Regions from separate parts of the Paeniglutamicibacter selenitireducens genome, predicted to be linked through region 3. Evidence: riboswitches for the same ligand, from Rfam matches in the RefSeq annotation. Region 3 holds a riboswitch; each other region holds the start of a gene.
The links. Region 3 has a riboswitch for S-adenosylmethionine ahead of ACSYDW_RS00095 (ABC transporter substrate-binding protein). Riboswitches for the same ligand answer to the same signal wherever they lie in the genome.

Region 1: it holds a riboswitch for S-adenosylmethionine, as region 3 does, so the genes downstream of both, ACSYDW_RS04710 (OsmC family protein) here and ACSYDW_RS00095 (ABC transporter substrate-binding protein) in region 3, are expected to answer to the same signal.
Region 2: it holds a riboswitch for S-adenosylmethionine, as region 3 does, so the genes downstream of both, ACSYDW_RS15475 (flavin reductase family protein) here and ACSYDW_RS00095 (ABC transporter substrate-binding protein) in region 3, are expected to answer to the same signal.
Region 4: it holds a riboswitch for S-adenosylmethionine, as region 3 does, so the genes downstream of both, ACSYDW_RS16805 (hypothetical protein) here and ACSYDW_RS00095 (ABC transporter substrate-binding protein) in region 3, are expected to answer to the same signal.

The regions. Positions count from the first base shown of each region.
Region 1 is NZ_JBPULF010000002.1:268,871-272,421, forward strand. Features, by position in the region: gene ACSYDW_RS04685 (MDR family MFS transporter) at 1-22, shown strand, start outside; gene ACSYDW_RS04690 (MarR family winged helix-turn-helix transcriptional regulator) at 24-536, shown strand; gene ACSYDW_RS04695 (MarR family winged helix-turn-helix transcriptional regulator) at 659-1,153, shown strand; gene ACSYDW_RS04700 (DUF4190 domain-containing protein) at 1,196-1,453, shown strand; gene ACSYDW_RS04705 (hypothetical protein) at 1,635-1,973, shown strand; SAM riboswitch class IV at 2,118-2,236, shown strand; gene ACSYDW_RS04710 (OsmC family protein) at 2,276-2,821, shown strand; gene ACSYDW_RS04715 (amino acid permease) at 3,398-3,551, shown strand, end outside.
Region 2 is NZ_JBPULF010000009.1:163,223-166,773, forward strand. Features, by position in the region: gene ACSYDW_RS15460 (single-stranded DNA-binding protein) at 1-486, shown strand, start outside; gene rpsR (30S ribosomal protein S18) at 549-788, shown strand; gene rplI (50S ribosomal protein L9) at 804-1,259, shown strand; SAM riboswitch class IV at 1,521-1,633, shown strand; gene ACSYDW_RS15475 (flavin reductase family protein) at 1,706-2,215, shown strand; gene ACSYDW_RS15480 (DUF1801 domain-containing protein) at 2,326-2,751, opposite strand; gene dnaB (replicative DNA helicase) at 3,265-3,551, shown strand, end outside.
Region 3 is NZ_JBPULF010000001.1:18,087-21,637, forward strand. Features, by position in the region: gene ACSYDW_RS00085 (LLM class flavin-dependent oxidoreductase) at 1-752, shown strand, start outside; gene ACSYDW_RS00090 (DUF1345 domain-containing protein) at 810-1,460, opposite strand; SAM riboswitch class I at 1,712-1,804, shown strand; gene ACSYDW_RS00095 (ABC transporter substrate-binding protein) at 1,907-3,551, shown strand, end outside.
Region 4 is NZ_JBPULF010000011.1:100,580-104,130, forward strand. Features, by position in the region: gene sucD (succinate--CoA ligase subunit alpha) at 1-680, shown strand, start outside; gene ACSYDW_RS16805 (hypothetical protein) at 776-1,063, opposite strand; SAM riboswitch class IV at 1,085-1,215, opposite strand; gene ACSYDW_RS16810 (zinc-dependent alcohol dehydrogenase family protein) at 1,365-2,420, shown strand; gene ACSYDW_RS16815 (nucleobase:cation symporter-2 family protein) at 2,511-3,551, opposite strand, start outside.

The sequences.
Region 1 (3,551 bases), on a different contig from region 3:
CGAGTCGGCTCCCGGGCGCTGACATGGATAGCCAGTCTTCCTCCTGTCTCCCGGCGGTTCCCTCCCAAGAACCGCCGGGCTCGGATCCGGATTCCGTTGGCCTGATCCACGAGGTTGAAAAGGAATTCTCGACCCTGGTGATCAGGGCCCGCACGGCAATACGCAAGCGGGCGCTGTCCATCCACCCGGACTTGCAGCCGCTGGGCTTCAAGGTCCTCTCGATCCTGGTCCGGGAGCATTCCCGACACCAGGTCGGGCTGGCCGAGGAGCTGGAGGTCGACAAGGCGACCATGAGCCGGACCATCAAACAACTGGAGTGCCAGGGCCTTGTCGAAAGGGTCTCCGACCCTGCCGATGGCCGGGCCATGCTGGTCAGCATCACCGAGCCCGCGCGGAGTCGTTTCTCCGCCTCGGGTTCGCGGTCCCGTTCGATGCTTCGCGAACGCCTCGCCACCTGGGACCCGGAGGAAATCAAGCTTTTCTCCGAGCTGCTCTCGCGGCTCAACGTCAGCGACGTGCTGCGGCAGGAAGACTGACCCGGCACAGGACCGCGCGCCCGGCCCCGCATTCGCTCCCCTTCGGGGAACCGGGTGCGGGGCCATCGTCGTCCACCGGTTTTCCTCCGGCTGACCGCGGGAAACGCACTATCATTGACTACATGGAACCCCCCAGCCCCGAGCGGACCCCCGACGCCGAGCGAACCGCCGACCAGCAGGTGCTGGAACCGCTGATGCAAGAGGTCGAGAAGCAGTTTTCGATCATGGCAGTCAAGGCCCGCACCGCGATCCGGAAGCGCGCCCTGGAGATCCACCCGGACCTGCAGCCGCTGGGCTACCGCGTGCTCTCGATCCTGGTCAGGGAGGAAGCCCAGCAGCAAATCGTGCTGGCCTCGGAGCTGCACGTTGACAAGGCAACCATGAGCCGGACCATCAAGCAGTTGCAGGCCCAGGGGCTGGTGACACGGGAACCCGACCCAAGCGACGGGCGCGCCATGCTGGTCAGCGTCACCGAAACCGCCCGCGAATCATGGGTCGCCTCCGGGGCACGGGCCCGGGACCTCATGCGCGAACGGCTGTCCACCTGGGACCCCGAGGAAATCGAGCGCTTCGCCGACCTGCTCGCCCGCCTGAATTCCAACGACGCCAACGCCTGATCCACACCTGCCGGACACCCCGGTCCCAGCACAGGAGGACCCATGACCCAGTACCCCGACCCGATGCGCGGCCAGCAGCTCGCCCAGACCTCGATGATCCTGGGCATCCTCTCCATTTTCGTCCCCCTGGTCGGCATCGTCCTGGGCATCATCGCCATCAACAAGGCCAACGAGGCGGAACAGCTCAACGCCGACGCCACCGTCGGCAGGGTAACGGGCTGGGTCGGGACCATCCTGTGGATCCTCTCCGTGATCCCGCTCCTGCTGCTGATCCCCTTCATTTTCATCGCCGCCTTCTAGGCCGGCCCGGCCGCCGGGCGGCCGCAGCGAGGGGCCCGCACGGTGAACATGTGACCTTTTCGTTAGGGTACACACCCGCGGTTTTCCCCAGTTCGTGGTCAAACCCCGGTACGCTCGAGAGCCGGGGACACCGTTCCCGGAAACCAATCACTTGTGCCAGATTCTTTCGCATGGAGGAAATATGACCCAGCCAGCAGACAACACCCCGCAGTACAACGGTGCAAACCCGTACCAGGGTGCACCCGCCTACACCCAGAACAGCCCGGAGCAGCTGCGCGGCTCCCAGCTCGCCCAGACCTCGATGATCCTGGGCATCCTCTCGCTCTTCGTCGTCGGCATCATCCTCGGCCCGATCGCGATCTCGAAGGCCAAGCAGGCCGAACAGCTCAACGTGGCGGCCACCGTTGGCAAGGTGACGGGCTGGATCGGCACGATCCTGTCCCTGCTCTCCATCGTCGGGTTCATCATCCTCATGGTCGTCGCAACCACCACCGCTGCAGGCGCCGCGAGCTTCTCGTAACCCCCTGCTGCATCGATCCGGCGGTTCACCCAGTGCTTCACTGGTTGGCCGCCGTTTCCCGTTAACCGGCATGCCTGCGGTGCATGACGCCCCGTGAAGCGGGCGCTTGCCCCGCGGCGGGGCATCGGGAAGACTCGACACCAGAATCACGAGTTCCAACCATTCACGACCCTGGTCGGTTGGACGGCAACCCCCTTCGTCATAGCGGGGTGCTCCAGGTGAAGATTCGACGCCGTCCAACCGGACCGGCGTAAGTATGGCGACGTGATTGGCACGCGCCACCACGGAAGGATCGATCCCCCATGTCAGAGACCCTGCTCGAAACCACCCCGGACCTCCTGCGCGCCGAGAAGCTCAATGCCGCCGGAAACGCGTGGGGTGGGCGCATCGCCGCAAACACCGCCAACGCGTCGCTGACGTTCACGGCGAATGGCACGGCCGTCGGCTCGGTGGCCACCGAGGTGACGGCGGGCAAGCACCGCTTCCTGGTCGACGAGCCCGTCGGCCTGGCCGGGGACGACGCGGCTGCGAGCCCCGTCGAGTACGCGCTCGGCGCGCTGATCGCCTGCCAGGTGGTCGTCTACCGCCTCTACGCCCACCAGCTGGGGCTCAAGATCGATTCGCTGGAGATCGACGCCGCGGCGGACCTCGATGTGCGCGGGCTCTTCGGCATCGACGAATCCGTGCGCCCCGGCTTCGGCGCTGTCCGGCTCACGGTGAAGGTCTCGGGTCCCGAAACCCGCGAACGCTACGAGGAGCTGCAGGCCGCGGTCGACGCGCACTGCCCGGTCTTCGACATCGTCGCGAACCCCACGCCGATCTCCGTCGAGCTGGTCGTCGCCGGCTAGGGCCCGGCAGGCACCCCGGGGGCCATCCGCCGACACTGCGGGTGGCCCCCTTTTTCGTTGTTCGTGCGGCATCCGGGCGGCTTGTCCCTATACCACAGTGCTTCCCGGCCGCCGCGGCCGGGGCATCCCTCAGGCGCCCCCACAGGGTGCCCCGATTCACTTTTTGTGACGAACGCCCGTCATAATAGTTAGTGTCGCGTCGTTGGATCCGGGCATCCGGACGGTATCAACGAGCGAGAATTCCGGGCCCCGGGGGCCCAGATCACCGACTTCGGCATGGTCGTGATCCAGATAGACCACTGCCGGAAAGCTAGCAATGCATCAGCAATACTGTGCCTCGGGGCGAACAAGGGCCAGGTTATCCATTCGATCATCTGTGGCTCGAGCCTTCGGATTGGCCACCACGGGCGACGCTCTGTATATTTCACCGGCCCGGTTTCCCTCCCAAAAAACCGCACAAATACAGGGATGCGCGCCATGTGAGAAAGCAGACACCCGCCGGGTTGCGACAGCAGCACACGACGGCCTTGTGAGCAAAGTCGCTTCGATGCCCCTCGGTGGTGTTGCATGACACCCATGAGCAGAACTTCCGTGACACTTGAAAATGAATCGCCGGTGCAGCGTGGCACCGTCGATCCCGGCGCGGGCGCCGGCAAGAACGACAACGAACTCAAGCGCGGGCTAAGCAGCCGCCACCTCCAGATGATCGCCATCGGCGGTGCCATCGGCA
Region 2 (3,551 bases), on a different contig from region 3:
ACCCCGCGAACCTTCGATCGCCAGTCCAATGAGTGGAAGGACGGCGACACGCTGTTCCTCCGCGCATCGGTGTGGCGTGAGGCTGCCGAAAACGTCGCTGAGACGTTGACCAAGGGCACTCGTGTCATTGCTCAGGGCCGCCTCAAGTCGCGTTCTTACGAAACCAAGGAAGGCGAAAAGCGCAACGTCACCGAGCTCGAGGTCGATGAAATCGGCCCGTCGCTGCGTTACGCTTCCGCAAAGGTCACCCGCACCCAGCGCTCCGGCAATGGTGGCAATGGTGGCTTTGGCGGTCAGAATGCCGGCGGCAACGGCGGCGGATTCGGCGGCGGCAACGCCGGCGGCCAGGGTGGTTTCGGTGGCGGCAACGCCGGCGGAAACAACGGTGGCGGCTGGAATGCACCGGCAGCCGATCCATGGGGTGCTCCTGCCGGAGGAAACAACGGCGGATGGGGCAACCCGGGTTCTGACGAACCGCCTTTCTAAACAAATTTATTCACCATCCCGCAGAAAATTCTGCGGGCTCCACCTGATAAAGGAGCTCCACGATGGCTAAGGCTGAACTCCGTAAGCCCAAACCAAAGTCCAACCCCTTGAAGGCCGCTGACATCACCGTCATCGACTACAAGGACGTAGCATTGCTGCGCAAGTTCATTTCGGATCGCGGAAAGATCCGTGCCCGTCGCGTTACCGGCGTTTCCGTTCAGGAACAGCGCAAGATCGCACAGGCCATCAAGAACGCGCGTGAAGTAGCCTTGCTGCCTTACTCCGGCGCTGGCCGCGGCTAAGGAAGGTATACAAACATGGCAAAGCTCATTCTGACCCACGAAGTTACCGGCCTCGGTGCCGCAGGCGACATCGTTGAGGTGAAGAACGGTTACGCACGTAACTACCTTCTCCCGCGTTCGTTCGCCATCACCTGGACCCCGGGCGGTGAAAAGCAGGTGGAGTCGATCAAGGCTGCACGTGCCGCTCGCGCCGTTGCGTCCCTGGAAGAAGCACAGGCTCTCGCCGCCGCTATCTCCGCCAAGCCGGTCAAGCTGTCCGTCAAGGCTGGCGCTACCGGTCGCCTCTTCGGCACCGTCAAGACCGACGACATCGCCAAGGCTGTTGCAGCCGCCGGCGTTGGCGCGATCGACAAGCGCAACATCGAGATCAACGACCACATCAAGTCGACGGGTAACTACTCGGCGACCGTGCGCCTGCACACCGATGTGTCCGCGACCATCTCGCTGGTAGTCGTAGCCGCAAAGAAGTAATTCGCTGCGGATCCACCGCTCTTCGGGGCTGTGGGCACTGGGGACCCCACCTTCGGGTGGGGTCCCCAGTGCTTTAACGGGCCAGGTCGCTGCGGTTCCGGGGGAGTGGACGCCCAAGCGGGAACTTTTGCGGCAGACTATCGATACCCGGGCACGGAAAGCGAGATATTGTCGCAGATTCTTCGATTCTTACCCTCCGTTAACCAATGTGTCGAAACAATCTTTGACTGGAGCTAAACCTTTCTCCTAACGTTAGTCATGAATCAAGAGTGTCAACGGAAAAGCCCTGGCTTGTTGACCGGCAACCCTCTCACGGTAGTGGGGTGCTCCAGGTGACGATTCGGCCCGCGGGACCCCGGGGGCAAGTACCGCACACCCAGGAACAGGCTGCTGCGCATCGGGCGCATGCGTGATCCGAGGTGCGCACGACGCCGAAGGACCGATCCATGACGCTTGCCACAGACCTCACCCCCAACACCTTGCGCAACGTATTCGCCCAGCATCCCTCGGGCGTTGCGGCTTTGTGCGCCATCATCGACGGAGAGCCGCAGGGCATCGTCGCTTCTTCGTTCACCGTGGGCGTCTCGATGGATCCACCCCTGGTGATGTTCGCCGTGCAGAACACCTCGCGCACCTGGCCGGTGATCCGCTCCAGCGCCCGTATCGGGGTGTCGGTGCTCAGCGAGAAGAACGAGGGCGTGTGCCGTCAGATCGCGTCCAAGACCGGCGACCGCTTTGCGGGGCTTCGCCTTGATTCGACCGACGAGGGCGCGCTGCTGCTCCACGATGCCAGCCTGTGGCTGGATTGCTCGGTGGAGCAGGAGATTCCCGCTGGCGACCACCACGTCGTGCTGCTGCGGGTCCACGGCCACCAGACGAGCGACGCGTCGGAGTCCCCGCTGGTCTTCCACGGATCCGCATTCCGCCGCCTGGAAACCGGGCAGCTCGTCTCCTGAGACGTTCCCCGCGCAGTGCACGAGCCTGCCGGGCCCTTGTCCGACCAAACTGGTTAGGCCGTGGCCCGGCGGGCTCGTGCCGCATGCGGCGGCAGGATTCGCTGTCGGCCTCAGGACGGGTCGTGGACGGTGTCCACCATGTGGCGGTAGCCACGCCGCGCAAGTTCCGCGAGTACCGCGAGGTCGACGTCGCCGAGCTTGTTGACGTACAGGCAGGAGGCGCCTCGCTTGTGCTTTCCCAGCGCGGCCAGGAGGTCCTCGGACTCGGGGGCGATGGTCAGGCCGTAGAGGGCCAGGTTCGTGGAGCGTGGCGAGAAGCCGATTGCCGCGGCGTCGCCCTCTCGTCCCGAATCGTACTTGTAGTGGTAGGAGCCGAACCCGACGATGGTTGGCCCCCACATGGTCGCGGGCTGCCCGGATACTTCTTCCATCATTTCCAGCAGAGCTTGTGCATCGGAGCGCCGGACAGGATGTTCGACGGAGGCGATGAACTCGTGCGGATCAACCGGAGTGGGTGCGGTTTTGTTGACGGCCATGCGAGCCAGTATTGCAGCGGTTCCGAGGCGCATCAACCTCAGTCATCCCCAGATTTCCGTGACCCATGTGGATAGCTGTGGATAGTTTGTGGGTAACGGGAGAAAGCCGCGGGGATTAACCCCGGAATCTCGGGGTTCTTGTGTGAATAACCAGGGTTTTCACTCTGCCAATCTGTGGATAACTATTTTCTGTCCACAGCCCGCTTATCAAATAAGGCCTAGTCAGATGCCACTTATTGCAAATCTACAGTGGTAATCCACAGAGTTCTCCCCAGACTGTGCACACAACACGCCGAAAGGTTCACAGGTTATGCACAACCCCTGTGGATAACCGTGTTGGGTTTGAGGCAATTGGGGTCTAAGGTGACAGTGTTCCCCACCTATTTCCACAGGCTCGCGGTGTCTCTTCACACACGTGAGATTGGACGTACCAAAAGGTCGGCCGACCCTGCGACACTGAAGTAGGTATTGACGCGGAAACCTGGGAACCCGCGAAGCTTGAAGGGAAGACCCGTGTCGCTAGCGAACATCGAAACCAATCCTGAATCAGCCGATTCAGCCTACGGCCGCACGCCGCCGCAGGACCTCGTGGCCGAACAAAGCGTGCTCGGCGGCATGATGCTTTCCAAGGACGCCATCGCGGACTGCGTGGAGGTCCTGCGCGGACTCGACTTCTACCGGCCGGCGCACGAAGCCATCTACGAAGCGATCATCGACCTCTATGGCCGCGGGGAACCCGCCGACGCAGTGACCGTTTCCGACCTCCTGACCAAGCGCGGGGAAATCACGCGCATCGGGGG
Region 3 (3,551 bases):
TCACCGAGCCCAGCCCGCAGCGCACCCCCGTGATCTTCCAGGCCGGAGCCTCCCCACGCGGCCTGAAGTTCGCCTCCGAGAACGCCGAGGCAGTGTTCGTCACCGCCCCGACCAAGGAACTGCTCAAGGCCACGGTGTCCAGGATCCGCGACGAGGTCGAGGCCGCAGGCCGCGACCGCTACGACGTGCGCATCTACACCATGCAGACCATCATCACCGGCCCGGACAGCGCCGCGGCGCAGGCCAAGTTCGAGGACTACAAGTCCTACGCGGACATCGACGGGGCGCTCGCGCTGATCTCGGGCTGGATGGGCATCGACCTCTCCACCTACGCCCCGGACGACGTCATCGGCGACAACGTGAAGTCCAACGCGATCCAGTCGTCCGTGGCGACGTTCCAGAAGGCCAGCGGCGACGAGGGCAACCCGTGGACCATCCGCCAGCTCGCCGAGTGGGTCGGGGTCGGCGGTTTCGGCCCGATCACCGTCGGCTCCCCGTCCGAGGTCGCGGACCAGCTCATCGAATGGGTGGAGGAGACCGACGTCGACGGCTTCAACCTGGCCTACGCGATCACCCCGGGCACCTTCGAGGACATCGTGGAATACATCGTCCCCGAGCTGCAGGCCCGCGGCGCCTACCCGACCGAGTACGCCGGCGGCACACTGCGCAACAAGCTCTTCGGCAGGGGCGACCGCGTCCGGGACACGCACCGCGCCGCGAACTACCGCTTCGCGAACGCCGAATCCAGGTAGCGGCGCACGGCAAACCGGGTCCGGGCGGCGCGCCTGGGCTCCCCGCCCGGACCCGGTTCAGGCCACCAGCGTGACCACCAAGTTGATGGTTGTTGCCAGGATCCCGGTACCGAATACGAAGGACAGCAGGCTGTGCCGCAACACCGCCGAGCGCATCCGGCGGCTGGTGATGTTGGTGTCCGCCACCTGGTAGGTCATCCCGACGCTGAAGGCCATGTAGGCGATGTCCGTGTACTGCGGCGGCTGTTCCTGGTTGAACGAGATCCCTCCCGGGTCCCCCTCGTAGTAGATCTCCGCGTAGCGCAGCGTGAAGAGCGTGTGCACCAGCAGCCAGGACATTGCGGTGCAGGCCATGGCGAGCAATGCGAGCAGGAACTTGGCGCTGTCGGCGGCGTCCCTGCCGCCGGCCATGACCAGCACCACCGCTGCCAGCGAACCCAGCGCCGCCAACAGGATCAGCAGGTCCGAGGTGCGGTGACCGGGGTCCTCGGCCTGCGCGTGGTGCGCTGTCCTCGCGGCATCCATCGGCGCGATGTACAGCCACACGGAGAGGTTGTACACGAGCGCTGCCGCGGTCCAGCCCACGGCCGGCGCATAGGCCCACTGGCCCAGGAGCCCCGTGAGCAGGACTCCGGCGGCGCCGCCGGCTGCCATGGACAGCAGCCGGAACCGGCGGTGCCTGGTGCGTTGAGAACCTGTGGCTACCATGAAGCGATCATGCCACGGACTACGCCCGCCGGACTGCCGGGGCGCGCATTTTCCCCATGACGCAGCCATGACGCAAGCCGCCCGCGAGAGCGGTCGACACAATCGGACTTGTGACGGATTGTGTCGTGAATGCGTGCCCAAAGGCGGCCCATTGCGTCCATTTGTTTCACGGCGGGGCCTTGCGCCTTGGTTTCATCGAAGATCCTGCAGCAGACTTGAATTGTCCGAACGCGACATATTCCGCGACGGGCACACCATCCAGAGCGGCTGAGAGACCTGGCTCGTTGACGCCGCAGCAACCACCTCCACACGGGGGCCGGTGCTACCGCCAGGACCGATGGAGATAGCCAAACTCTGCGCGGTCCACACACTCCCCGTTTAACCACGGCCCGGTGTGCACTGCGCCGTGTCCCGGCATTCCTCGGGTCTACCGAGAGGACAACACGATGCGAAACACCACCCCGCCGGCCCGCCTGCGCCGCTCGGCCGCCCTGGCCACGAAGCTGTTCACCGTCCTGGGCGCCGCAACCCTGGCCCTGAGCGCCTGCGGTTCGGGAACCCCGGCTCCCGGTGCCGCAACGTCCCAGGACACCGCGGCAGCCGGCCCCGTCCAGGGTGGAACCTTCGTCTACGCCGAAGTCACCCCGATCAACAACTGGCAGACGCAGGCAGCCCGCTTCTACGAGAAGTCCAACATCCTGAACAGCGTGCTGGACCGGCTGACCTACTTCGATGCGAAGACGGGCAAGATCGTCGGCTGGATCGCCTCCGACTTCAAGGCCAACGACAAGCAGACCGAGTTCACCTTCACCATCCGCGACGGCGTGACGTTCTCGGACGGAAGCGCCCTCGACGCCGAGGCCGTGAAGGTGAACCTCGACGCCCTGGGGCTGGGCATCAAGGGTGCGCAGATTGCTCCAAACGTCGACTTCTCCGCCTACAAGTCCGCAGAGGTCATTGGAAAGAACCAGGTGAAGGTCACGCTGAAGGCCCCCGACGCGAACTTCCTGCGCGCCACCTCGTCCGTGACCTCCGGCCTGGTGTCCACGGCCACCCTCAAGCTCGACAACGCCGGGCAGTCCGCGATCGCCTCGATCGTCGGATCCGGCCCGTTCGTCTTCGAATCCGAGAAGACCGACGAGGAAGTCACCTTCGCCAAGCGCGCCGACTACAAGTGGGCCCCGGAGACCGCGGCCAACCAGGGCGCCGCCTACCTGGACAAGCTCGTCGTGAAGTACCTGCCGGAGGTCGCCCACCGTGCCGGCGCCGTGCAGACCGGCCAGGTCGACCTCGTGCGCGGCCTGCAGCCCGTTGACGAGCAGGCCCTGCAGGCAAGCGGCGACCTGGTGCTGCCCGCCCAGGGTGTCGACCTGACCACCAACATGGCGGCGGTCCGCATCGCCAGCGGCAAGCTCGCCGACCCCAAGGTGCGCCAGGCGCTGCAGGTTGGCATCGACCGCCAAAGCATCAAGGACACTGTCCTTTCCGACAGCTACGTGATCGCCGATTCGGTGTTGAACCACGCCGCCCCGGGCTTCATCGACCTCTCGGCCGACCTGGCCTACAACCCGGAAAAGTCCAAGACGCTCTTGGAGGAAGCCGGATGGAAGGCCGGTGCCGACGGCATCCGCGAGAAGGACGGGCAGAAGCTCGAGGTCACCATCACCAGCTCCAACAACTCCGTCGTCATCAAGCCGGCATTCGAGCTGATTGAGCAGCAGTGGCGCGAACTCGGCGTCAAGCTCGTCAACCGCGCCGCCGACAACACCTTCCTGGCCACCGCGATGATCGACCCGAACATCGAGTTCTTCGGCACCCGCCAGTTCGCCTACGGGGGACTGGGACCGGTCTTCGGCCCGGCAAACAACACCCAGACGCTCAACGCCGACCCGGAACTCAACGAGCTCTTCGCCAAGGAACGCGCGGCAACCAGCGAGAAGGAACACCTGGAACTCATCGCCGAGGAACAGCGCCAGCTGGTCACCGAGAAGGCGCTGTCGCTGGTGCTCTGGGACGAGGTGCAGGTCTACGGCGGCAACTCCGCGGCGCACGTCGAATTCACCTCCGGGACCGCACCGATCTTCCAGGGCG
Region 4 (3,551 bases), on a different contig from region 3:
TCTTCGTTCCGCCGGCCTTCACCAAGGATGCCGTCGTAGAGGCCATCGAGGCAGGCATCGGCCTGGTCGTGGTCATCACCGAGGGCGTGCCGGTGCAGGACTCGGCCGAGTTCTGGGCACTTGCCCAGTCCAAGGTCGACGCCGACGGCAACCAGATCACCCGCATCATCGGCCCGAACTGCCCCGGCATCATCACCCCCGGTGAAGCACTGGTCGGCATCACCCCGGCCAACATCACCGGCAAGGGCCCGATCGGCTTGGTCTCCAAGTCCGGTACCCTGACCTACCAGATGATGTACGAACTGCGCGACCTGGGCTTCTCCACCGCCATCGGCATCGGCGGCGACCCGGTCATCGGCACCACCCACATCGACGCCCTGGCTGCGTTCGAGGCGGATCCGGAGACCAAGGCCATCGTCATGATCGGCGAAATCGGCGGCGACGCCGAAGAGCGTGCAGCCGACTTCATCAAGGCCAACGTCACCAAGCCGGTTGTCGGCTACGTGGCAGGCTTCACCGCCCCCGAAGGCAAGACCATGGGCCACGCTGGCGCCATCGTCTCCGGTTCGGCCGGTACCGCACAGGCAAAGAAGGAAGCACTCGAGGCTGCCGGCGTGAAGGTCGGCAAGACCCCGTCGGAAACCGCGAAGCTGCTGCGCGAAGTTTTCGCCGCCCTCTAAGCTGAGCATTCCGCATTCGGCGGTTGGCCGCCCGTGAAAACGGGTGGCCAACCGCCGTTTCGTTTATGCGGCGGAAACAGGTTCGCTCCGGTGGCTCAGCCGCGCAGGCGGAAGAACGAGGTGCCGGCGGCCTCGTAGCCCCCGGGCAGCAGCAGCACCCGCAGCTCCGGGTTGAACTGCACCTCGGCAGGCCCGCGCCCGTCCAGCGCCGCCGCGAGCTTGTCCGGGGAGAGCGCCTCCAGCAGCCATTCGTTGGGGCCGGCACCCAGCTGCAGGAGCCCGGTGCCTGGGTCGAAATCAAGCCAGGCGGAGATCCAGTCCCCGGCAAAGCGCGGCAGGGGATTGGCGGTGGCCGCGGGGGCTGTGTACGTGTGGTGGGACATGGGTGTCACGTTCCTTGAAGCTGGTTGTCCTTGCCCTGCCGCGGGTATGCGTGCGAAGGCCGCTTCGTCATCCGAACCACCCGCCGTACAACAATGGGGTTGGTGCCTGGTCAGTCGGAGCTTTGCCATGAAAGCAACCAGAACTCGTGAAGCTGTATCCACCATACGTCGGGCAACCGACACCTCGCCAGCGCCGGTCGGTTGAGCGCAATAAAGCGTCATCGCGCGGCCGTGCGGACTTTGCGCCGGGAGGCATAGGCTGGGAGGCGGATATCCGTCACCAGCTTCCGGAAGGCACACCATGCGCGCAACACTGATCCACGGACCGCGGGACATCCGCGTCGAAGACTGCCCGGACCCGGTCCTGCTTGCCGGCACCGACGCGCTGGTCAGGGTGACAGCGGCCTGCGTGTGCGGGTCGGACCTGTGGCCGTACCGCGGCGTCAACCAGATCCCGAAGCCGCGGCGCATCGGCCACGAATTCATTGGCGTCGTCACGGCCGTCGGGGACGAGGTCTCCACCCTGAAGGCCGGGGACTTCGTGGTTGCCCCGTGGGCCAACAGCTGCGGGGAATGCCCGCCATGCCGCAACGGAGTCCACGTGGCCTGCGAGCACCGGGCCGTCAGGGGCGGGAAGGACGAGCACGGGCTGCCTGTCGATGGCGGCCAAGGTGAGGCGGTGCGCGTTCCGAATGCCGATGGAACCCTGGTTCCGGTGCCCGGCGTCTCGGAGCCGGACGAGGCCTTGTCCAAATCGCTGCTCGCGCTCTCCGACGTCATGGGCACCGGACACCACGCCGCGCTCGGTGCCAAGGTGGCGCCGGAGCGCAGCGTTGTGGTGGTCGGCGACGGCGCCGTGGGTTTGAGCGGCGTGCTCGCCGCCAAACGTCTGGGGGCCACCCGGATCATCGCCATGTCCAGGCATGCCGACAGGACCGAGCTGGCCCTCACTTTCGGGGCGACCGACGTGGTCGCCGAGCGCGGCACGGAAGCCGCCGACAAGGTGCGCGAGCTGCTCGGGGGAGTGCTGGCCGACTCTGTGCTCGAATGCGTCGGCACCGCCGAGTCCCTGGGACAGGCGCTGGCCTGCACCAGGCCCGGCGGCGCCATCGGCTTCGTCGGGGTGCCGCACGGGGAAGATCCGTTGCCCCTCTACGAGCTTTTCTCGAAGAACATTTCGCTGGCGGGTGGCGCGGCCAGCACCCGCGCCTACCTGCCCGAGCTGCTGGAGGCCGTGCTCGCAGGGGACATCAATCCCGGCCTGGTCTTCGACACGGTGATGGGCCTGGAACAGGCGCCGGAGGCCTACGCGGCCATGGACGAGCGCCGCTCTATCAAGGTCATGCTGGTGCCGTAGGACGTTGGGGTGACCGCAGCACCGCTCAGGCCGCTGATTCCTTGGAAATCAGGGAATCAGCGGCCTGACGGCATGCAGTGAAAATCGAGGCTAATCGGTGCAGGGTATTTCCCTGGCCTTGGCGTCGTAGAGCTTTCCGTCGGAGACATAGTCGCCATCGTGAAGGTCGTTGAGCAGCACCGAGGAGATTCTCCGGTTGCTGGCTTCGGCCATGACGGATGTCGGCCTGTTGCCCCGGATCTTGAGGTGGTTGAACAACAAGTTCAGCAAGATCGCCATGATGGCCGAGGAACTGATTCCCGAGTGGAAGATCGTGACGAACCAGCCGGGGAATTGGTTGTAGATGCTTGGTGCGACGATCGGGAACATCCCGAAGCCCAAGGCCGTCGCCACGACGACCAGGTTCATGTTCCCTTCGTACTTCACCGTGGACAGGGTTCGGATGCCCGAGGCCGCGACGGTTCCGAACAGCACGATTCCGGCCCCGCCAAGGACCGGCGTGGGTATGGCGGCCACGAAGCGGCCGAGGATCGGCAGGAGTCCCAGAATAACGAGTATGCCGCCGCCCGCAGTGACAACAAACCTGCTCTTGACGCCCGTAATGGCGACAAGCCCGACGTTCTGGGCGAAGGCGCTCTGTGTGAAGGAATTGAAGATCGGCGAGATCGCGCTCGAGATCATGTCGGCCCGCAAGCCATCACCGATGCGACGGGAATCAGTCTTGGTTCCGACGATTTCCCCGACCGCGATGATGTCCGCCGAGGTCTCGGTCAAGGTCACCAGGATGACAATGACCATTGAAAGGATCGCGGCGAACTGGAACTCCGGCGGGCCAAAGGCGAAGGGCATCGGGAAGGCGAAGGCCGGACCTTCCAAGACCTTGCTGAAATCGGCCATGCCCGTCACCGCTGCAACGACGGTTCCCGCGATCATCGCGAGAAGGATCGAGAGCCTCGAAATCGCGGCGACGCCGATCTTGCTGAAAACCAGCACGAAGAGCAGCGTGGCGGCCGCCAAACCGAGGTTCTGCACGGAACCGAAATCTTCGGCCTTCGAGTTTCCTCCCATAGCCCATCCCGCTGCAACAGGCATCAGCGTGAGGCCAATGGTGGTGATGACGGTTCCGGCAAC